3 regions of the Actinotalea sp. JY-7885 genome follow, and region 2 is predicted to be linked to each of the others. Evidence: predicted binding sites of a transcription regulator. Region 2 holds the regulator's gene; each other region holds the start of a gene.
The links. The regulator LexA, encoded in region 2, represses DNA repair genes until DNA is damaged. The targets are predictions, from matches to a motif close to TCGAACANNTGTTCGA.

Region 1: the regulator LexA is predicted to act here: its motif matches at 4,283-4,298, upstream of ruvA (Holliday junction branch migration protein RuvA).
Region 3: the regulator LexA is predicted to act here: its motif matches at 1,100-1,115, upstream of IDM29_RS15620 (HNH endonuclease signature motif containing protein).

Annotation. Positions count from the first base shown of each region.
Region 1 is NZ_JACEXH010000141.1:646-8,292, reverse strand. It holds gene IDM29_RS12485 (phenylacetate--CoA ligase family protein) at 1-1,442, opposite strand, end outside; gene IDM29_RS12480 (hypothetical protein) at 1,439-2,152, opposite strand; gene pdxT (pyridoxal 5'-phosphate synthase glutaminase subunit PdxT) at 2,187-2,810, shown strand; gene IDM29_RS12470 (YebC/PmpR family DNA-binding transcriptional regulator) at 2,827-3,585, shown strand; gene ruvC (crossover junction endodeoxyribonuclease RuvC) at 3,638-4,234, shown strand; gene ruvA (Holliday junction branch migration protein RuvA) at 4,364-4,972, shown strand; gene ruvB (Holliday junction branch migration DNA helicase RuvB) at 4,983-6,005, shown strand; gene yajC (preprotein translocase subunit YajC) at 6,113-6,550, shown strand; partial or broken gene secD (protein translocase subunit SecD) at 6,612-7,647, shown strand, end outside.
Region 2 is NZ_JACEXH010000123.1:1,101-10,160, forward strand. It holds gene IDM29_RS11580 (matrixin family metalloprotease) at 1-63, opposite strand, end outside; gene serA (phosphoglycerate dehydrogenase) at 146-1,345, shown strand; gene IDM29_RS11590 (DUF5302 domain-containing protein) at 1,418-1,690, opposite strand; gene IDM29_RS11595 (aldo/keto reductase) at 1,839-2,861, shown strand; gene IDM29_RS11600 (AMP-binding protein) at 2,911-4,620, shown strand; gene IDM29_RS11605 (hypothetical protein) at 4,633-5,166, opposite strand; gene nrdR (transcriptional regulator NrdR) at 5,233-5,694, opposite strand; gene IDM29_RS11615 (LysM peptidoglycan-binding domain-containing protein) at 5,823-6,257, opposite strand; gene lexA (transcriptional repressor LexA) at 6,514-7,278, shown strand; gene IDM29_RS11625 (L-lactate dehydrogenase) at 7,286-8,275, opposite strand; partial or broken gene IDM29_RS11630 (ATP-dependent DNA helicase) at 8,357-9,060, opposite strand, start outside.
Region 3 is NZ_JACEXH010000243.1:47-3,609, reverse strand. It holds gene IDM29_RS15625 (SMP-30/gluconolactonase/LRE family protein) at 60-902, opposite strand; gene IDM29_RS15620 (HNH endonuclease signature motif containing protein) at 1,146-2,618, shown strand; partial or broken gene IDM29_RS15615 (hypothetical protein) at 2,764-3,563, opposite strand, start outside.

The sequences.
Region 1 (7,647 bases), on a different contig from region 2:
ACGGACGCGAGATGGCGCAGCACCCCGGCGGCGGCGCGCGACGCGAGGTCCGCCCGCTCGGCGTCGTCGAGCGCGGCGTGCGCACGCAGCTGCAGGTGGATGCCGGGACGCTGCTCGTGGTCGCCGATGTCGACCAGGGAGAGCTTGAAGGACTCGATGGCCGCCGCGTGCGGGTTGTCGAGGTAGAGCCCGTTCTCGACGTCGAGCGGGTAGAGGTTCGCGCCCATGTAGGAGACGGTCGAGTCCTTGCGGCCGAAGAGCAGGAGCAGGGGCAGGCGCATGCCCTGGACCGCGGCCGCGCGCTCGACGCCGAACGTCAGGCGCGAGCGCAGCGGCTCGGGCAGGCGGTCCACCGCGGCGCGCATCGCGTCGAAGCTGAGGATCATCGCCTCGTCGCCGATGTCGTAGCGCAGCTTCGGGCTCATGATGTCGGCGGAGTTCAAGGTCACCAGCAGGCGCCCGTCGGACGTCGTCTCCAGGTAGGTCTCGAGCGGGTTGTACTGGAAGACCATCGGGGTGCGGGCCTCGCCGTCCCCGAGCACCTCCCGGCGCAAGGGCTCGTGGGCGATCAGGGCGCGGCGCAGCCACACGGTCAGGTCGCTCTCGCCGGCCATCCCGATGGTGAGGTCGGAGGCCCCGTAGCCCGAGTAGACGCGGCCGAAGCGGTCCTCCAGGTAGTCGCGCAGCCCCTCGGTGAGCGCCTCGCCGCCGACGAAGCCGTTGAGGTCGTAGGCGTCCCAGTCGAACCCGTCCGCGTCGAGCCGGTCCCGCAGGTGCTTGAGGAAGGGCGGGTACGCGCACACCAGGTAGGTGTAGCCGGGGCCGAAGTGGCGCAGCGTGTCGACGATCTTGTCGATCTCCGGGCCGGTGTTCTTGACCATGGCGATCCGCGACATGGCGATGCCCGTGTTGGTGCCCGTCGCCCAGGCGCCCATCGAGAAGGCGTTGATGGCGAAGAGCCCGCGGGTGCCGAAGATCTGCGTCACGTACCCCGCGACGTTCTTGTGGACCGTGGCGAGCTCACGCTTCGAGCGCAGCCAGTTGTACGGGGTCCCGGACGAGCCGGACGACTCGTCCACCACGGTGCCCACGGTCCGGATCTCGCCGTCCCAGCAGCGCTCCGCCTCGGGGTACCGGTCGACGTAGCCGTGCTTGGAGGTGGGCTCGTACGCCGTGAGGTCCCACCAGCGGAAGCGGAAGCCGTGCTCCTCGACGTGGCGGCGGTACGCGGGCACGTCCAGGTAGGCGTGCTGGCAGATCATCCAGGCGTTGAGCCGCGCGAAGCGCTCCATCGCGGGGTGGTAGTTCCGGGCCGTGAACCGCCACAACGCGGGGTGCACCCGGTACATCCGGTAGACGAGCGTGACGACCCCGGTCGCGACCCGCAGCGCCGCCTGGCGCAGGACGCTCGTCCGACGCGGCGCCGCGCCGGTGCCTGTCACCGCGGCGCCGTGGCCGGATGTCCCGGGGCGCCCGGTCCCGCGGCGCCGGCCGCGCGGGCCCCGGCCCGGCGGCGCCACCAGACGATGCCGATGACGAGCATCGGCATCCCCGTGATCGCCGTGGCGATGGCGGCGAAGACGCCGAACACGGACCCGAAGATGCCGACGAAGAACGGCCCGAACGCCTGGTCCGGGGCGAGGAGCACCCGTGCGGTCCCGCCGTCGCTGACGGGCGGCGCCGTGACCGTGTACTGCCCCGCCTCCTGCGTGCGGAAGGCGCCGACCGAGCGGACGGCGGTGCCGTCGCGCGACGCCGAGAGGTTCACGCCGGGGCTCCGGTCGGCCACGATCTCGTTCCCGTCCGGGCTGACGAGCACGACGTCGTCCTCGAGCTCGACGTGGTCCCCGCCCGCCGAGGTCGAGGTGGCCAGGAGCACGACGTAGCTCGTGTCCGCCTCGAGCTGCGCCGTGCCCTGCCCTGGCGCGCTCACCTCGGCGACGACCCCGGGACCCGCCTGACCGTCCGACGTCAGCAGGTCGGTGGGCAGGAGGTTGAGGAAGGTCCGTCCGACGAGGACCGCGATGACGACCGTCGCGACGCAGAGCACCGCTCCGGCGACGGTCAGCGCGACCGGTCCGCGCAGCGAGGTCGACGGCGGGGCGGCGTGCGGGCCCGCGGGCGCCGCGGGCGGGGGGAAGGGCGCGCTCATGCCCCGAGGATAGGGCGGCGTAGGATCCGCCGACGTGATCTCCGACACGCCGCCCAGGATCGGTGTCCTGGCCCTCCAGGGCGACGTGCGCGAGCACGTCGCCGCGCTCGAGGCCAGCGGCGCGCGTGCCGTGCCCGTGCGGCGCACGCGCGAGCTCGCCGAGGTCGACGGGATCGTGCTGCCGGGCGGCGAGTCCACGACGATGGCCAACCTGCTGCAGGTCTTCGAGCTCTTCGAGCCCCTGCGCGACGCGATCGCCGCCGGCCTGCCCGCCTACGGGTCGTGCGCGGGGATGATCCTGCTCGCCGACCGGCTCGAGGACGGCGCGGCGGGCCAGCGGACCCTCGGCGGGCTCGACGTGACCGTGCGCCGCAACGCCTTCGGCCGTCAGGTCGACTCCTTCGAGACGGACCTCGTCGTCGAGGGCGTCGCCGACAGCGCCACGGACCCGGTGCACGCCGTGTTCATCCGCGCGCCGTGGGTCGAGCGCACCGGGCCGGGCGTCCGGGCGCTGGCCACCGTCGCATCGGGCCCCGCCGCCGGTAGGATCGTGGCGGTGCGCGAGCGTGACGTGGTCGCGACGTCCTTCCACCCCGAGATCACGGGGGACATGAGGCTGCACCGGCTGTTCGTCCAGATCGTCACCGAGCGCGGCTGAGGGGTTCGTCGAAGCGATGTCCGGTCACTCCAAGTGGGCCACCACGAAGCACAAGAAGGCCGTCGTCGACGCCAAGCGGGGCAAGCTCTTCGCGAAGCTCATCAAGAACATCGAGGTGGCCGCCCGCGTGGGCGGCGGTGATGTCGCCGGCAACCCGACGCTCTTCGACGCGATCCAGAAGGCCAAGAAGTCCTCGGTCCCGAACGACAACATCGACCGCGCGGTCAAGCGCGGCTCCGGCCAGGAGGCCGGCGGGGCGGACTACCAGACCGTCATGTACGAGGGCTACGGCCCCGGCGGGGTCGCGGTCCTGGTCGAGTGCCTCACCGACAACCGCAACCGTGCGGCCGCTGACGTGCGCATCGCGTTCACCCGCAACGGCGGCGCGATGGCCGACCCCGGGTCCGTGTCCTACCTGTTCTCCCGGCGCGGCGTCGTGGTGATCCCCAAGACGGACGGCCTCACCGAGGACGACGTGCTGGCGGCGGTCCTGGACGCGGGCGCCGAGGAGGTCACCGACCTGGGCGAGGCGTTCGAGGTGCAGAGCGAGGCGTCCGACGTCGTCGCCGTGCGCACCGCGCTGCAGGACGCCGGGATCGACTACGACTCGGCCGAGGCCCAGTTCGTGCCCGCCACGCAGGTCGAGGTGGACGCCGAGGGCGCCCGCAAGATCCTGCGCCTCATCGACGCGCTCGAGGACAGCGACGACGTCCAGGACGTCTTCGCGAACTTCGACGCGTCCGACGAGGTCATGGCGGAGCTCGAGGAGGACTGAGCGCCCGGCGAGGCGTCCGGCCGTCGCGTCCGCGCGCTGGGAGACTGGTGCGGTGCGCGTGCTGGGAGTGGACCCGGGCCTGACCCGCTGCGGTCTGGGCGTGGTCGACTCGCGCCCGGGGCGGCGGGTGGTGCTCGTCGCCGTCGGCGTCGCGCGCTCACCGGTCTCCGACGACGTCGCGTCGCGCCTGGCCCTCGTGGGTGACCAGGTGGAGACCTGGCTGGACGAGCACGAGCCCGACGCCGTCGCCGTGGAGCGGGTCTTCGCGCAGCACAACGTGCGGACCGTCATGGGCACGGCCCAGGTGTCGGGCGTCGTCATGGCGGCCGCCGCCCGGCGCGGGATCCCGGTGGCGCTGCACACGCCGTCGGAGGTCAAGGCGTCGGTCACGGGCTCCGGGCGGGCCGGCAAGCCGCAGGTGCAGCAGATGGTCGCGCGGATCCTCGGGCTCGCGGAGCTGCCCACCCCCGCCGACGCGGCCGACGCGCTCGCCCTGGCGATCTGCCACCTCTGGCGGCCCGTGGCCGCGGGCACGACGTCGCCGGTCCGTGCGGGGACCGGCGCGGGCGGCGCCGCGGGGGCCACGTCCGGGGCGACACCGGCCCAGCTCGCCTGGGCGCGGGCCGAGGCCGCCGCCCGGCTCCGGTGAGGTCCGGCGCGTCGGGGCACCCGGTGTCCGGGCGGCGCGCTAGCGTGGTCGTACAGATGTTCGGGTCGCTCGCGTGACCGCGTCCCGCCGTGGCGGCGGCGCGTCCGCGCGAGGAGGACGGGAGGGTTCGTGATCGCCTCGCTGCGCGGGCAGGTCGTCGGGGTGCGCCTCGACGCGGCAGTCGTCGACGTGGGCGGTGTCGGGATGCTCGCGTACGCGACGCCGGCGACCCTGGCGGGACTGCGCGTCGGGCAGGAGGCCGAGCTCGCGACGTCGCTGGTCGTCCGCGAGGACTCGCTGACCCTCTACGGCTTCGCCGACGCCGACGAGCGGGACACCTTCGAGGCCGTCCAGACGGTGAGCGGCGTCGGGCCACGGCTGGCGCTGGCGATGCTCGCGGTCCACACGCCCGACGCGCTGCGGCGCGCGGTCGCGGGGGAGGACCTGGCGGCGCTCCAGCGCGTGCCCGGCATCGGGCGCAAGGGCGCGCAGCGGATCGTGCTCGAGCTGGCCGACCGCCTCGGGGCCCCGTCGGGCGGGCCGACGACGGCGGCGGCCGCGGTCGCCGACCGGCGCGGTGAGGTCGTGGAGGCGCTCGTCGGGCTCGGCTGGACCGCGAAGGCGGCCGAGGAGGCCGTCGCCGTGGTGTCGCCGCCTGACGCGGGGCCCGTCGACGCCGGCGAGGTCGCCTCGGTCCTGCGTGGCGCGCTGCGGGTCCTGGGCGGCGGTCGTGCCTGACGAGGAGATCGTGACCGAGCGCATCGTCGCCCCGGGCGCGGAGGATCTCGAGCGCGCGGCGGAGGCCGCACTGCGGCCGCAGCGCCTGGCCGAGTTCGTCGGGCAGCGCGTGGTGCGCGACCAGCTCGAGCTCGTGCTCCACGCCGCCCTCGGGCGGGGCAAAGCGCCCGACCACGTCCTGCTCTCCGGCCCGCCCGGGCTGGGCAAGACGACGCTCGCCATGATCATCGCCGCCGAGCTCGGGACGTCGATGCGCGTCACGTCGGGTCCGGCCATCCAGCACGCGGGGGACCTCGCCGCGGTGCTCTCCTCGCTCGAGGAGGGCGAGGTGCTCTTCCTCGACGAGATCCACCGCCTCGCGCGTCCCGCCGAGGAGCTCCTCTACGTCGCGATGGAGGACTTCCGCGTCGACGTCGTCGTGGGCAAGGGGGCGGGCGCCAACGCGATCCCGCTCGCGCTGCCCCCGTTCACGGTCGTGGGCGCGACCACGCGGGCGGGGCTGCTGCCGGCGCCGCTGCGCGACCGCTTCGGGTTCACCGGGCACCTCGACTTCTACGACGACGAGGAGCTCCAGCAGGTGCTCGCGCGCTCGGCCGGGCTGCTCGGCGTCGACCTGCACGCCGACGCCGCCGCGGAGATCGCGAGCCGGTCCCGCGGCACGCCCCGCATCGCGAACCGCCTGCTGCGCCGCGTGCGCGACTGGGCCCAGGTGCGCGGTGACGGCACGCTGGACCTGGCCGCGGCCCGCGCCGCGCTGGCCGTCTACGAGGTGGACGACCTCGGCCTCGACCGGCTCGACCGCGGCGTGCTGCGCGCGCTGTGCGAGCGCTTCGGCGGCGGGCCGGTGGGGCTCACGACCCTCGCGGTCGCGGTCGGGGAGGAGCCCGAGACGGTCGAGACGGTCGCCGAGCCGTTCCTCGTCCGCGAGGGCCTCATGGGGCGGACTCCGCGCGGCCGCGTCGCCACCGCGCGGGCCTGGGCGCACCTCGGCCTGCGGCCCCCCGCACCGGGCTCGGACACCCTCTTCGGCTGAGCGCCGCCCGCCCGGGAACCGCGCGTCCGCGCGAGGCGTTAGGGGCCAGGAGCGTCGGTCACCTAGACTCGCGCGGTCGCAACCCAACAGGACGTGAGAACGACACCATGGACTACAGCTTCCTCATCATCCTTGCCCTGGCCTTCGGCGCCATGTGGCTCATGACGAGCCGCACCCGCAAGCAGCAGAAGGAAGCCGCGAACTTCCGGGCGAGCCTGGCCCCCGGCCAGGAGGTCATGACGGGCTCTGGCCTGTTCGGCACCGTCGTCGACGTCGAGGGCGACATCGTCACCCTCGAGACGTCGCCCGGCGTGACGAGCCGCTGGCTCCGTCCCGCCATCGCCAAGCTCGTGGACCCGCCGGTCGCGGACGAGCTGGAGGCGGAGGACGCGGACGACGAGCTGGACGACGACGAGCTGTACGAGGACGAGCTGTACGAGGACGAGGTCGACGAGACCACGGACGCCGACGCCACCCTCCAGGTGCCCGACGACGCGTCGAGCCTCACCGAGGGGCGCGACGACGAGGGCACGACCCGTCGCTGACGGGGGTACCGGGCGCCGCACCGCGGCGCCCCGGGTCTGACGCACGAGAGAAGACGGACCGTTGGCCACATCGAACCGCCCACGCCCGAAGCGCACGCTGGTGTCGCTCGGCGTCGTGGTGATCGCCCTCCTCGGCGCTCTCCTCGCCGGCAACCACTGGTCGGACGCGTCGCTGACGCCGTCGCTGGCCCTCGACCTCGAGGGCGGGACGCAGGTCATCCTCACGCCCACCGCGGACAGCGGTGAGAAGGTCACCGAGGAGACCATCGCGCAGGCGATCGAGATCATCCGCCAGCGCATCGACGCGTCCGGCGTCGCGGAGGCGGAGATCACCAGCCAGGGCGGCTCGAACATCGTCGTGGCGATCCCCGGGGAGCCCGACGCCGAGACCCTCGACCTGGTGCGGGAGTCGGCGCAGATGCTCTTCCGGCCCGTCATCGTCCAGGCCGCGCCGACGCCGGTGCCCGAGGAGCAGCGCACCCCTCTCGGCGAGACGCCCGTCGAGCAGGTCGAGCCCGCCGACGCGAGCGACCCCGCCTGGCTCACGCCTGAGCTGCTCGCCGAGTTCGAGGCCTACGACTGCACCGACCCCGCGAACCTCCGCGGCGGCCCGGACCTGGTCGGCTCCCCGGACGAGGCGGTCGTCGCGTGCGACGCGTCCGGCACCGCCAAGTTCGTGCTCGGACCGGTCGAGGTGCGCGGCGACGACGTGGAGAGCGCGAGCTCGGGTCTGCGCACGACGCAGACCGGCGCGGTGACGAACGAGTGGGTCACCAACATCGAGTTCAACCGGGAGGGCACGAGCCAGTTCCGTGCCGTCACGGAGCGCCTGCTCGGGCTCGAGTCGCCGCGCAACCAGTTCGCGATGGTGCTCGACGGCCTGGTCATCTCCGCGCCCTCGGTCAACAGCGTGATCGCGGACGGCAAGGCCGAGATCTCGGGCAACTTCACGCGCGAGTCGGCTTCGACGCTCGCGCAGCAGCTCAACTTCGGCTCCCTGCCGCTGACCTTCACCGTCCAGAGCGAGCAGCAGATCTCCGCGACGCTCGGCTCCGAGCAGCTCCAGCGCGGCCTCCTCGCGGGCCTCATCGGGCTGG
Region 2 (9,060 bases):
GGGACGGCGCCGGCGCCGGGCACGACGCCGCACCACCTCCGGGACCGGCGCCGCATGCTCCACGCGCACAGTGTCCCGGTGTGCGCGGCGTCCCGCCTGTCGGGCCGGTTTTGGCCGCGCTCCCCCGGCGGTCCACCATGGACGTGTGCTGCGCGCCCTGCTCCTCGAGAGCCTCCACCCCCTGGCCACGACGATCCTCGAGTCGGACGGGGTCGAGGTGACGTCCCGGACCGGCGCGCTGGACGAGGACGAGCTGATCGCCGCCCTCGACGGGGTGCACCTGCTCGGCATCCGCTCCAAGACCCAGGTCACGCCGCGCGTGCTCGACGCCGCCCCGGACCTCATGGCGATCGGCGCATTCTGCATCGGCACCAACCAGGTGGCGCTGCGTGCCGCCGCCGAGCGCGGGGTCGCCACGTTCAACGCCCCCTTCTCCAACACGCGCTCGGTCGTGGAGATCACGCTCGCCGAGATCATCGCCCTGACGCGGCGCCTCACCGAGCGCGACCGCGCCCTGCACGACGGCGTGTGGGACAAGTCCGCGGAGGGCTCGCACGAGGTGCGCGGTCGCACGCTGGGCATCGTCGGCTACGGGAACATCGGCACCCAGCTGTCGGTGCTCGCCGAGGCGCTCGGCATGTCGGTGGTCTTCTACGACTCGCAGGAGAAGCTCGCGCTCGGCAACGCGCGCCGCATGGAGACGCTCGACGAGCTCCTCGACGTCGCCGACGTCGTGACGCTGCACGTCGACGGGCGTGAGGGCAACGCCGGCCTCTTCGGCGCGGCGCAGTTCGCGCGCATGCGGCCCGGCGCGATCTTCCTCAACCTCTCGCGCGGGTTCGTCGTGGACTACGCGGCGCTGCGCGAGCACGTGCTGTCGGGGCGGGTCGGCGGCGCCGCGGTCGACGTCTTCCCCGAGGAGCCCAAGCGCCGTGGGGACGCGTTCGACTCCGAGCTGCGCGGCCTGCCCAACGTCATCCTCACCCCGCACATCGGCGGGTCGACCGAGGAGGCGCAGGAGGCCATCGGGCAGTTCGTGGCCAACAAGCTGCGGGACTACGTCCGCACGGGCTCGACCACCCTGAGCGTCAACCTGCCCAACCTCGCACTGCCCGCGGGCACCAGCACCCACCGCCTCGCGCACCTGCACCACAACACCCCGGGCGTCCTCGCGGGGATCAACCAGACGCTCGCAGAGCACGGGGTCAACATCGAGGGCCAGCTCCTCGCGACGCGCGGCGAGCTCGGCTACGTGGTGACCGACGTCGCCGCGGACCTGGGCCCCGACGTGTGCGACGTGCTGCGGACCATGCCGCAGACGATCCGCCTGCGCGTCCTGTCCTGACCCGGGCGGGGTCGGCCCGGGCGTCCTGACTCCGGGGTCCGGTCCGGGCCGCTGCGGCCCGGACCGGCCCGGTCAGCCGGTCTTGCGGCGGAACGTGCGCTTGCCGGGGCCGGTCGTCTCGGGGCCGTGGACGGCCCCGGTGTTGGACCGGCCCTGCGCACTGCGGTGCGCGGCGCCCTGCTTGCGATCGAGCGCTTCGCGGAACCGCGCCTTGGCGTCCTCGGGCACCGTGGTGTCCTCGGGCACCGTGGTGTCCTCGGGCACCGTGGTGTCCTCGGGCACCGTGGTGTCCTCGGGCGCCGTGCCGGCGCCGTCCTCGGGGGTCTGGCTGCGGTCGTCGGCCATGGGCCCACCTCCTGGTGTGGTCGTCCTCCGGGGGCTCCCGGGCTCCGGCGCTGGTGCGTGGGGCGGTGCCACGCTACTGCGCCGCACCAACGCCTTTCTCCCTGGACGCCCGGGGTGCGCGTCGGCGTACCGTCGGGCGGTGCCCACCATGACGTACCGCCGCGCCGGGCGCTCCGGTCTGCTCCTGCCCGCCGTCTCGCTCGGGCTCTGGCAGGGCTTCGGGGTCGACCGCCCCGTCGCCCTGCAGCGCGAGATCGTGCTGCACGCCGTGGACCGGGGCGTGACGCACCTCGACCTCGCCAACAACTACGGGCCGCCCCCCGGGGCGGCGGAGGAGACCCTGGGCCGGCTCCTGCGCACCGACCTGCGGGGCCACCGCCACGAGCTCGTGCTGACCACGAAGGCCGGTTACCGGGCGTGGCCGGGACCGTACGGCGAGCACGGCGGCCGGGCGTACCTGCTGCGCTCGCTGGACCGGTCGCTCGCGCTCCTCGGCGTCCCCGAGGTCGACGTCTTCTACAGCCACCGCTTCGACCCGACGACGCCCCTGGCGGAGACGATCGCGGCGCTCGGCACGGCGCTGACCTCCGGCCGGGCGCGGTACGTCGGGATCTCGTCGTACTCGGCGGCGCGGACGCTCGAGGCGCTCGACGTGGCCCGGGACCTGGGCGTCCCGCTCACGCTGCACCAGTCGTCCTGGTCGCTGCTGAACCGCTGGGTCGAGCGCCCCGCCGCCGGACCGGACGGCACCGAGCAGGCTCTGCTGGACGTCGTCGAGCGCGCGGGGATGGGCCTGGTGGCGTTCTCCCCCCTCGCCCAGGGTCTGCTCACGGACCGGTACCTGCGCGGCGTGCCGCCGGACTCGCGTGCCGCGCGCGGCGGCTCCTTCGACCCGGCGTGGCTGACGGCCGAGAACCTCGGGCGCGTCCGGGGGCTCGACGCGATCGCCCGGGCCCGTGGCCAGAGCCTCGCCCAGATGGCGATCTCGTGGGTGCTCCGCGACCCGCGGACCACCTCGGTGCTGGTCGGGGCGAGCAGCACCGCCCAGCTGGACGACACCCTGGCCGCCCTCGACGGGCCCGGCTTCTCGGTGGACGAGCTGACGGCGGTCGACGCCCTCGCGCAGGACGCCGGCGTGAACCTCTGGGCTGCACGCTCGAGCGACCTGTGACGGGACCTTCTGGTCATCAACCTACGGTTGCGTAACCTAGAATCGAGACGTGGAACCCACCGCCGACCGCCCCTGGCTCGCCTCGTACGCACCCGGCGTCCCCGCCGACGTGCCGGAGCTGGACGGGCCCGTGACACGGACCCTGGAGAACGTGGCCGCGCGGTACGCGGGCCGCGTCGCGACCGACCTGCTCGGCCGCGGCACGACCTACGGCTCGCTGGCCCGCCGGGTCGCCCAGGCCGCCGGCGCGCTGCACGCCCACGGCGTGCGGCCGGGCGACCGCGTGGCCCTGGTGCTGCCGAACAGCGCGACGCACGTCGTGGCCTTCTACGCGGTGCTGCGCATCGGCGCCGTCGTGGTCGAGCACAACCCGACGTACTCCAGCGAGGAGCTGCGCCACCAGCTGGCCGACAGCGGCGCGACGGTCGCGCTGGTGTGGACCAAGGCGGTCCCCGCGGTGCTCGAGGCGCGACCGCACACCTCCGTGCGCACCGTGGTCGCGGTCGACCTCGCCGCCGACCTGCCGCTGTCCTCGCGCGTCGCCCTGCGCCTGCCGATCGCGGCCGCGCGGCGCAGCCGCGACGCCCTGCGGTCGCCGGTCCCGACCGCACCCGACGTGACCACGTGGGCGCGGTTCGTCCGGGGCGCGGAGCCGCTGCCCGCGGCACACCCCCACCCGGACCTGGACGACGTCGCCCTGCTGCAGTACACCGGCGGCACGACGGGCACCCCCAAGGGCGCCGTCCTGACGCACCGCAACATCGCCGTCAACGCGGCGCAGGGCCAGGCCTGGACCCGTCACGACGTGGGCAGCGAGACCGTCTACGCGGCCCTGCCGTTCTTCCACGCCTTCGGCCTCACGCTCTGCCTGACCTACGCGGTGCGCATCGCGGCGACCTCGGTGATCTTCCCGAAGTTCGACGTCGACACCGTGCTCGCCGCCCAGCGCCGACGCCCCGCGACCTTCATGCCGGGGGTGCCGCCGATGTTCGAGCGCCTGGCTGCGGCGGCCAAGCGCACGGGCACGGACCTCACGTCGCTGCGCCGGTCGATCTCGGGCGCGATGGCCCTCTCCGCCGAGACGGCGCGGGCGTGGGAGGAGGTCACGGGCGGGATCCTCGTCGAGGGGTACGGCCTGACGGAGACCTCGCCGGTGGCGCTCGGGAGCCCGCTCTCCGAGGCACGTCGTCCGGGGACGCTCGGCCTGCCCTTCCCCTCCACGTGGATCCGGGTCGTGGACCCCGAGGACCCCATGGTGGACGTCCCGGCCGGCGATCAGGGCGAGCTCCTCATCTCGGGCCCCCAGGTCTTCCAGGGCTACTGGAACCGGCCCGAGGAGACCGCGGCCGTCCTGATCGAGCGTGAGGGCCGGACGTGGCTGCGCACCGGCGACGTGGTGGTCGTGGAGCCCGACGGCTTCGTGCGCCTCGTGGACCGCATCAAGGAGGTCATCATCACCGGTGGCTTCAACGTGTACCCGTCCCAGGTCGAGGACCACCTGCGGCAGATGCCCGGCATCGAGGACGTCGCCGTGGTCGGGGTGCCCGCCGCCGGTGACCTCGGCGAGCGCGTCGTGGCCGCGGTGGTCCTGTCCCACGGTGCGACGGGCGTCGAGCTCGACGCCGTCCGCGCCTGGTGCGAGACCCGCCTGGCGCGCTACGCCCTGCCGCGCGACCTCGTGGTCCTCAGCGAGCTGCCCCGCTCCCAGATCGGCAAGGTGCTGCGGCGCGTCGTGCGTCAGGACGTCATGAACCGCTGAGGCGGCGCACCCTCAGCGCGCCGCCTCGCGCAGCACGCGCGAGCGCACGTAGTCGTGGACCTCGTCGAGGGTGGCGACCTGCCGGTCCGTCTGCCCCCACAGCTCACGGCACCGGTCCGCGTCGACCCCCAGGGCCGGCGCCAGCGCCGTCATGGTCTGCCACAGCCCGCGCTTGCCGACGACGGCGCTGCGCAGCAGCTCGACCTCCAGGAGGGCCGTCAAGGGCTCCCGCTGCAGGCCGGCCCCGCTCGTCTTCAGGCGCGCCAGCCGCTCCCCGGCCCAGGTCGCCACCTGCTTGGGCCGGGCCTGGACCAGGTCCAGGTCGCCGATCAGCGCGCGCAGCTCCTCCCGCTCGCCCTCGACCTCGTCCGCCACGCGGGTCAGTCCCGGGCCCACCGGGGTCCGGGCGAGCGCCTCGGCCGTCCGGCGCATGCGATGCGAGCCGGCCACGGCGCCGGCGAGATGGTCGTTGAGGTAGGTCGACAGGGCCGCGCGGTCCAGCCCACCGGTGGCGGGGGACGTGCGGCCCGCAGCGGCGTCGGTCATCGCGCCTCCCGTCTCGTGACCGGACAAGCGTCGCAGAGGCACCCACGCGGCGCGACCGGATGACGCTCAGGCGGGACGGTCGCCGTGCTCGGCGCGCAGCGCCGTGATGGCGGCCTCGAAGTCGTCCAGCGACTCGAACGCCTGGTAGACGCTCGCGAAGCGCAGGTACGCCACCTCGTCGAGCTCGCGGAGCGGGCCGAGGATCGACAGCCCGATCTCGTGGGCGTCGAGCTCGGCCGTGCCGGTGCTGCGGAGGTTCTCCTCGACGCGCTGCGCCAGCAGGGCGAGGTCGTCCTCGCTCACGGGGCGCCCCTGACAGGCCTTGCGGACGCCGTTGACGATCTTCTCGCGGCTGAACGACTCGGTCACCCCGGACCGCTTGACCACCGAGAGCGAGGCCGTCTCCAACGTGGTGAAGCGGCGCTGGCAGTTCGGGCACTGCCGCCGGCGCCGGATCGAGGCGCCGTCGTCGGACGTGCGCGAGTCGACCACGCGGGAGTCGCTGTGCCGGCAGAACGGGCAGTGCATCGCGCCTCCACCTCCTCCGGCTGACCGCCACACCGTACCGTCGGCGGGCACCGCGCTGCGAACCGCGGTGGTCACGGACGCTGGGGGCCAGGGCGGCGGGATCAGCGCTGCGGAGTCAGGGCTGGGGATCAGGGCTGCGGCACGAGGATCTGCTGCCCGACCTGGAGCTCCGCACCGCCCAGCGCGTTGAGCTGGACGAGGTCGGCGACGACGTCGCGACGGTCCTGGCCCGGCGCCGCGACGCCCCCGGCGATCTCCCAGAGCGTCTCGCCCGGCGCGACGACGTGCGTGACCACGGGCTGGGCGGCCGCGGGAGAGTCCGCGCCGGCGGCCTGGGCCGAGAGCACGACGCCCGCCCCGGCGGCGGCCGCGACCAGCCAGACCGTCAGCCGGCCACGGCGCGTGAGGCGCAGGTGCCCGCCCTGGGCCCGCCCGTCGGCGGCCCGGACCTCCGGGACGCGCCGGGTCGTCGTGCGGCCGGCCGTCGTGCGTCCGGCCGTCGTGCGTGCGGCGGGCGTGCGGACGGACAGGACGGGCTCGTGGTCCCACATGATCGCCGTCATGGCGTCTCCCCTTCGTCGAGCGATTCGAACGCGTGTCCGTCGAACGGCTGTACGTCGAACGTCTGTACGATGTCTACCACGGGCCACCCACCGTGTCGAGACACGCTCGAACAGATGTTTGATCACGCGGCATCGCGCCCCTAAGGTGGAGGCACGACGAGAGACCATCACGAGGCACTGACACGACCCGTCGCAGGGCCGGTCGCCCGAGAAGACATCGCCCGAGAGACATCGCCCGAGAGACACGGAGGCCGTCATGGCGCCCAGGACCACACCCCCGTCGGGCACCGACCAGCAGCCGGGCGGTGACCTCGCGTCGGTGACCGCGCTGCCGGACGCCGCCGCGGGCGGCGACGGGCTCACGCCCCGCCAGCGCCTCGTGCTCGAGACGATCCGGTCGAGCGTCGAGCGGCGGGGCTACCCGCCGAGCATGCGGGAGATCGGCGAGGCGGTCGGGCTGACGAGCCCGTCCTCGGTCAAGCACCAGCTCACCGTGCTCGAGCGCAAGGGCTACCTGCGGCGCGACCCGCACCGTCCGCGCGCCATCGAGGTCGTGCAGCCCGACGACTCGCGGGCCATCAGCCGGCTCGGCGCCGACCGGGGCGGCGTGCCCGTCGACGAGACCGGCATGCACGACGCCGCCCCGGCGCCGTCGTACGTGCCGGTCGTGGGTCGCATCGCGGCCGGCGGCCCGATCCTCGCCGAGCAGGTCGTCGAGGACGTCTTCCCGCTGCCCCGCCAGCTCGTCGGCGAGGGAGAGCTGTTCCTGCTCAAGGTCGCGGGCGACTCGATGATCGAGGCCGCCATCTGCGACGGCGACTGGGTCGTGGTCCGGCGCCAGCCCGTGGCCGAGAACGGCGAGATCGTCGCGGCCATGATCGACGGCGAGGCGACCGTGAAGACGCTACGGCGTGCGGACGGCCACGTCTGGCTGCTGCCGCAGAACGCCGCCTACGAGCCGATCCCGGGCGACGACGCCGTCGTGCTCGGGCGCGTGGTGAGCGTGCTGCGGAGCCTGTGACCCCCGGTCAGAGCCCGAACTGCCGCGCGACGGCGCGGATCTGGTCGGCGGACCGGCGCAGCCCTGCCAGCTCCTCGTCGGACAGCGGGATCTCGAGCCGGGCGGCCACGCCGTCTCGGCCCACCACGGACGGGACCGACAGGCACACGTCGGAGATGCCGCGGTAGTCCTCCAGGAGCGAGGACACCGGGAGCACCCGGCGCTCGTCGCCCAGCACGGCCTCGATGATGCGTGAGCCCGCGAGGGCCACCGCGTAGTTGGTCGCGCCCTTGCCCGCGATGATCCGGTAGGCGGAGTTCACGACCTCCTCCGCGATCCGCTGGCGGTCCGCGGCCTCGAGCCGGCCGACGACCGTGCCGTTGGGCCCGGGCACGCCCGGCCACTCCATCAGGGGCACGGCGCCGATGGTCGCCGAGCTCCACAGCGGGATCTCGGAGTCGCCGTGCTCGCCCGCGATGTACGCGTGCACGTTCTGCACCGCGATGCCGGTGTGCTGCGCGAGCAGGTAGCGCAGCCGCGAGGAGTCGAGCACCGTGCCGGAGCCGAACATCTGGTTCGGCGGCAGGCCGGAGAACTTCAGCGCGGCGTACGTGACGATGTCGACCGGGTTCGTGACCATGACGTACACGGCGTCCGGCGCGACCGCGACCAGGTCCGGGAGCATCCCGCGCACGAGCCCGATCGTCGCCTCGGCGAGGTCCAGGCGGCTCTGCCCGGGCTTCTGCTTGGCGCCCGCGGTGACGACCACGACGTCGGCACCGGCGCAGACCTGGATGTCGTCGGACCCGACCACGTCGGCCATCGGCATGAACTGGATGCCGTGGCCGATGTCGAGCGCCTCGGCCTCGACCTTCGCCGTGTTGATGTCGTAGAGCGCCACGGAGCGCGCGGCCCCGCGCATGAGGGCCGCGTAGGCCATGGTCGAGCCGACCGATCCCGCGCCGACCACCGCGAGCTTGGTGGTGCGGCGCCCGGTCGGGGACGCGTCGAGCCCCATGTCGTCGTGCTCGTGCTCGACACGTCCTGCCACGTCCGCCATGAGCCGTCGCCTCTCGTTCGTCGGGTCGTGCCTGCCACCCTACGGGGCGGCGTCCGGCCCCCGGGTGATCGCCGGCCCGCCGGCCTGTGCGGCGAGCCGGGCCAGCGCCGCGCGCGCGACGCCGCCGTCGGTGGTCTGCCAGAAGGGCGGCATGGTCCGGGACAGGAACTGCCCGTAGCGCGCCGTCGCCAGCCGCGGGTCGAGCACTGCCACCACCCCGCGGTCGGCGTCGGTCCGCACGAGGCGCCCCGCGCCCTGCGCCAGCAGCAGGGCGGCGTGCGTCGCGGAGACCGCCATGAAGCCGTTGCCGCCGCCACGCTCGACCGCCTCGGTGCGCGCGGAGCGCACCGGGTCGTCCGGGCGCGGGAACGGGATGCGGTCGATCAGCACCAGGCGGCACGTCGGGCCCGGGACGTCGACCCCCTGCCAGAGCGAGAGGGTGCCGAACAGGCACGTCGCGTCGTCCTGCGTGAACCGCTCGACGAGCGTCGGCAGCTGGTCGTCGCCCTGGCACAGGACCGGGACGTCGAGGCGCTCGCGCATCGCCTCCGCGGCCGCCACCGCGGCCCGGCGCGAGGAGAACAGGCCGAGCGTCGCGCCGCCGGCCGCGGTGACGAGCGAGGCGATCTCGTCGAGCTGGGCGTCGGTCGTGGGCTCGCGCCCCGGGGCCGGCAGGTGCCGGGCGACGTAGAGGATCCCCGCGCGCGGGTAGTCGAACGGGCTGCCGACGTCGACCCCGTGCC
Region 3 (3,563 bases), on a different contig from region 2:
GGCGAGGCCGCCCGCCCCCCGGACGACGACGAGCAGCCGGTGGGCGGGGCTGAGCCCACTCAGCCGCCGTAGGGCAGGACCGGCAGGCCCGGCACGTCGACGCGCAGCCGGAAGAGGGCGCCGGCCTCCGGCTCGGGGTCCTCGAGGTTCTCGCGGGACGTGGTGACGTAGAGGTCGCGCAGGTCCGGTCCGCCGAGCGTGCACGCCGTCACGAGGCGCACCGGGAGCTGGATCTCCTGCAGGATCTCGCCGGTCGGGGCGTAGCAGCGCACGCGACCGACGCCGTTGAGCGCGACCCACACGTTGCCGGCCGCGTCGACGGTCAGGCCGTCCGGGCGCCCGTCGTCGCCCGAGCGGAAGGGGCGGCGGTCCCGCAGCTCGCCACCGACGACGTCGAACACGTCGGTCCGGCCGGTGTCGGTGTCGTTGTAGTAGGCGAGGGTCCCGTCGGGGCTGAAGGCGATGCCGTTGGAGATCGTGACGTGCGGCAGGACCGTCGTGACGGTCCCGTCGGGCGCGATGCGCTGCAGGCTCGCGCCGCCCTGCGCGCGGTCGTAGCGCATGGAGCCGGCGTACAGGTTGCCGGCCGGGTCGCAGCCGCCCTCGTTCATCCGCAGGCCGGTGTCGGACCACATCTCGGGCAGGGGGTGGGCGGCGGCGTCCGGGCCGTCGGCGAGTCCCAGGCCGCGCTCCAGGCCGACGACGTACCCGCCCCCGCGGCGCGGGCGCACGAACGCCGCGACATCGCCGACGTGCAGCCGGTCGACGTCGCCGCCGGCGCGCAGGGTGAGGAGGTCTCCCGCGAGCATGTCCACGAAGCGGAGGCCGCCCCAGCTCTCGGACCAGACGGGGCCCTCGCCGTGGTACGCGACGGCATCGGTGACCTGCTCGAGTCGACTCATGCCTTGATCGTGCCGGGGACGCGGCTCGGGCGCAGCATGGGTGGGCTCGGGTGGCGGGCTCGGGTGGCGGGCTCGAGTGGGCTCGCGGGCTGGGCCTGGTCGCATCGCGCTGGCTCCGGCGGTCCGGGGATTCGCGGGGAGCGCCGTGACCGAATTGTCCAGATCCCGGGTGGGGCGTGGTGCGTGTCAGTGGCCGTTAGTACACTAGTTCGATCAGGGGCGAACTGGTACACGGGGGTCGGGATGGTCCAGGCGGCGAGCGAGGCGGCGGGGGTTGCGGGCCTCGACGCGCTGCTCGCCCGGCTGCGCGCGGACGCCGCGGCGTTGGCTGCGATGGCGCTGGGTTCGCTGGAGGGGCCGCGGGCGGCCGCGGTGCGTAGGGACCTGCGGGTGGTCGGAGACCAGATCCACCTGGCTGCCTCGGTCCTGCTCGCAGCGGTGGAGGCGGACGGGCGCTGGGCGCTAGGTGGGGCGGACCGCACGGTGGCGGGGCACGTCGCGCGCCGTGAGGGCATCGCCTACGGGGACGCGGCCCGCCAGGCCCAGCTCGGCCGGGCGATGGGCGAACTCCCCGTCGTGCGGGAGGCGGTGGCGTCCGGGGAGATCACCCGGGGTCACGCCGAGGCGCTGAGCCGCCTGGTGTCCTCCCCCGCGAGGCGCGCCGCCCTCGCGAGCGACCTACCGGACCGCAACGAGGCGTTCTTCGTCGACCAAGCGCGCCGCCTGGGTGTCGACGAGTTCCGGCGCCTGACCAGTCGCATGGCCGCGAAGCTCGACGACCAAGCCGCCGAGCGTGAGCACCGCCAGGCCGTCGCGCGACAGCGCCTGACCCTGACCCCGCGCGGGGACGGGTTGGCGCTGAGCGGGTTCCTCACCCACGAGAACGGTCAGCTCCTGGCCACCGCCGTCCGATCCATCGCCGGCGTGCCGACCAAGGACGACCAGCGGCCCGTCGAGCAGCGCCAGGCCGAAGCCCTGGTCGACCTCGCCCGCCTGGTCCTGGACAGAGGCCTCACAGGTGCCGGGGCCCAGGTCCGCCCGCACCTGAGCGTGCACGTCTCCTGGGAGACCTACCAGCGCCTGGCCACCGACGCCGCGGCCCGCGACGCCGCCGAGGCGGCCGCTCGTGGCACCGGCGGCACGGATGGCGCGGGTGGCAGGGACGGCGCGGGCGCCAGGGATAGCGCGGGTGGCACGGCGCACCAGGTGCGGCGCACGGGTCTCGAGACCGATCTGGTCGATCCCGCCGAGTTCGAATCCGGCGAACCCGTCCCTGCCTCGGTCCTGCAGCGCATCGCGTGCGACTCCCAGGTCACCCGCATCGTGTTCGGACCCGACAGCCAGATCCTCAACGTCGGCCAGGACGAGCGCACCTACACCAAACAGCTGCGCCGCGCGGTCATCGCCCGCGACCGCCACTGCCAGTACCCCGGATGCACCGCACCGCCCACGCTGGGCGAGATCCACCACATCCGGTGGTGGTCACACGGCGGCGACACCTCCACCGACAACGGCATCCTTCTCTGCTGGCACCACCACGACCACATCCACACCCACGACCTACGCATCACCCGAGTCCCCCACGGGTTCGAGTTCCGACACCCCGACGGCAGACCCGCCGCCCAGCCCGAGCACGCCTCCGGGGCACCACCGGCCACCGGCACACGTCCGCCACCAGGCGGCGAGACCGTGCTCCTCGACCTGGGCGCGGCGTGACAGGCCGACCGCAGCGCGACCGGCTGGTTCGGCGCGACCGGCTGGTTCGGCGCGACCGGCTGGTTCGGCGCGACCGGCTGTCGGCCGCGGCGCGCCCGAGGCTGGGCCCGGGCGCGCCGCTCGCGCGTCGTCGGACGCGCGCCGTTCAGGCGGCCGCAGGACCCGCCAGGCCGCCGCCGAGCCAGGTGCGGATCGCCGCGGCGTCCGACGCGTCGAGCTCCATCCGCGCGCCGCGGCACAGGCCGATGACGTACTCCGCCCAGGTCTCCGCCACCTCGCGGGCGGTCGGCGCCGCCGCGAGGTCGAGGCCCGCGTAGAGCACGCCGGCGATCACGGCGTTGACGGACGCACGACCAATCGGCTCCCCCGCCGCCTGGCACGCGTCGTGCACGCGCCGTGCCGTCTCCGGGCGGTCGAAGGGATGCTCGGCGACGTCCTCGGCGAGGGTCGCGATGAGGACGCGGTACCGGTCGGCCGGCAGGTTCGGCACGTCGGTCACGTCCACGACCTGGCGCTGCAGCGGCGGCAGGTTGGGGGCGCCTCCGGGCAGGTCGGACTCGCTGAACCGGCGCGGGTCCCAGACGAAGCCCGGGGCGGGCTCCGGTGACGCCGCCACTTCGGGCACCGCCTCCGCGATCCACCCGAAGAAGCCGCCCGTGCCGTCCCAGCCGCTGCTGCGCAGGGTCGGGTCGGCCTTGTGGGCCGCCTGGGCCACGAGCCCACCTCGCAGCGGGCGGTCCGCACCCCGCACCTGGCGCAGCACCGCGCGCCGGGCCGGTGACTGCGCCTGCGACTGCGTCGGTGACTGCTGACGGCGCTGCTGTCGCTGCGCCTGCGGTGCCTCGGCGGCGTCGTCGAACTCGTCGATGTCGATCTCGGGGCCGGCGCCGGCGTCAGCGCCCGCGTCAGCGCCCGAGTCGGCGTCGGCGTCGGCGGTGGGCGTCC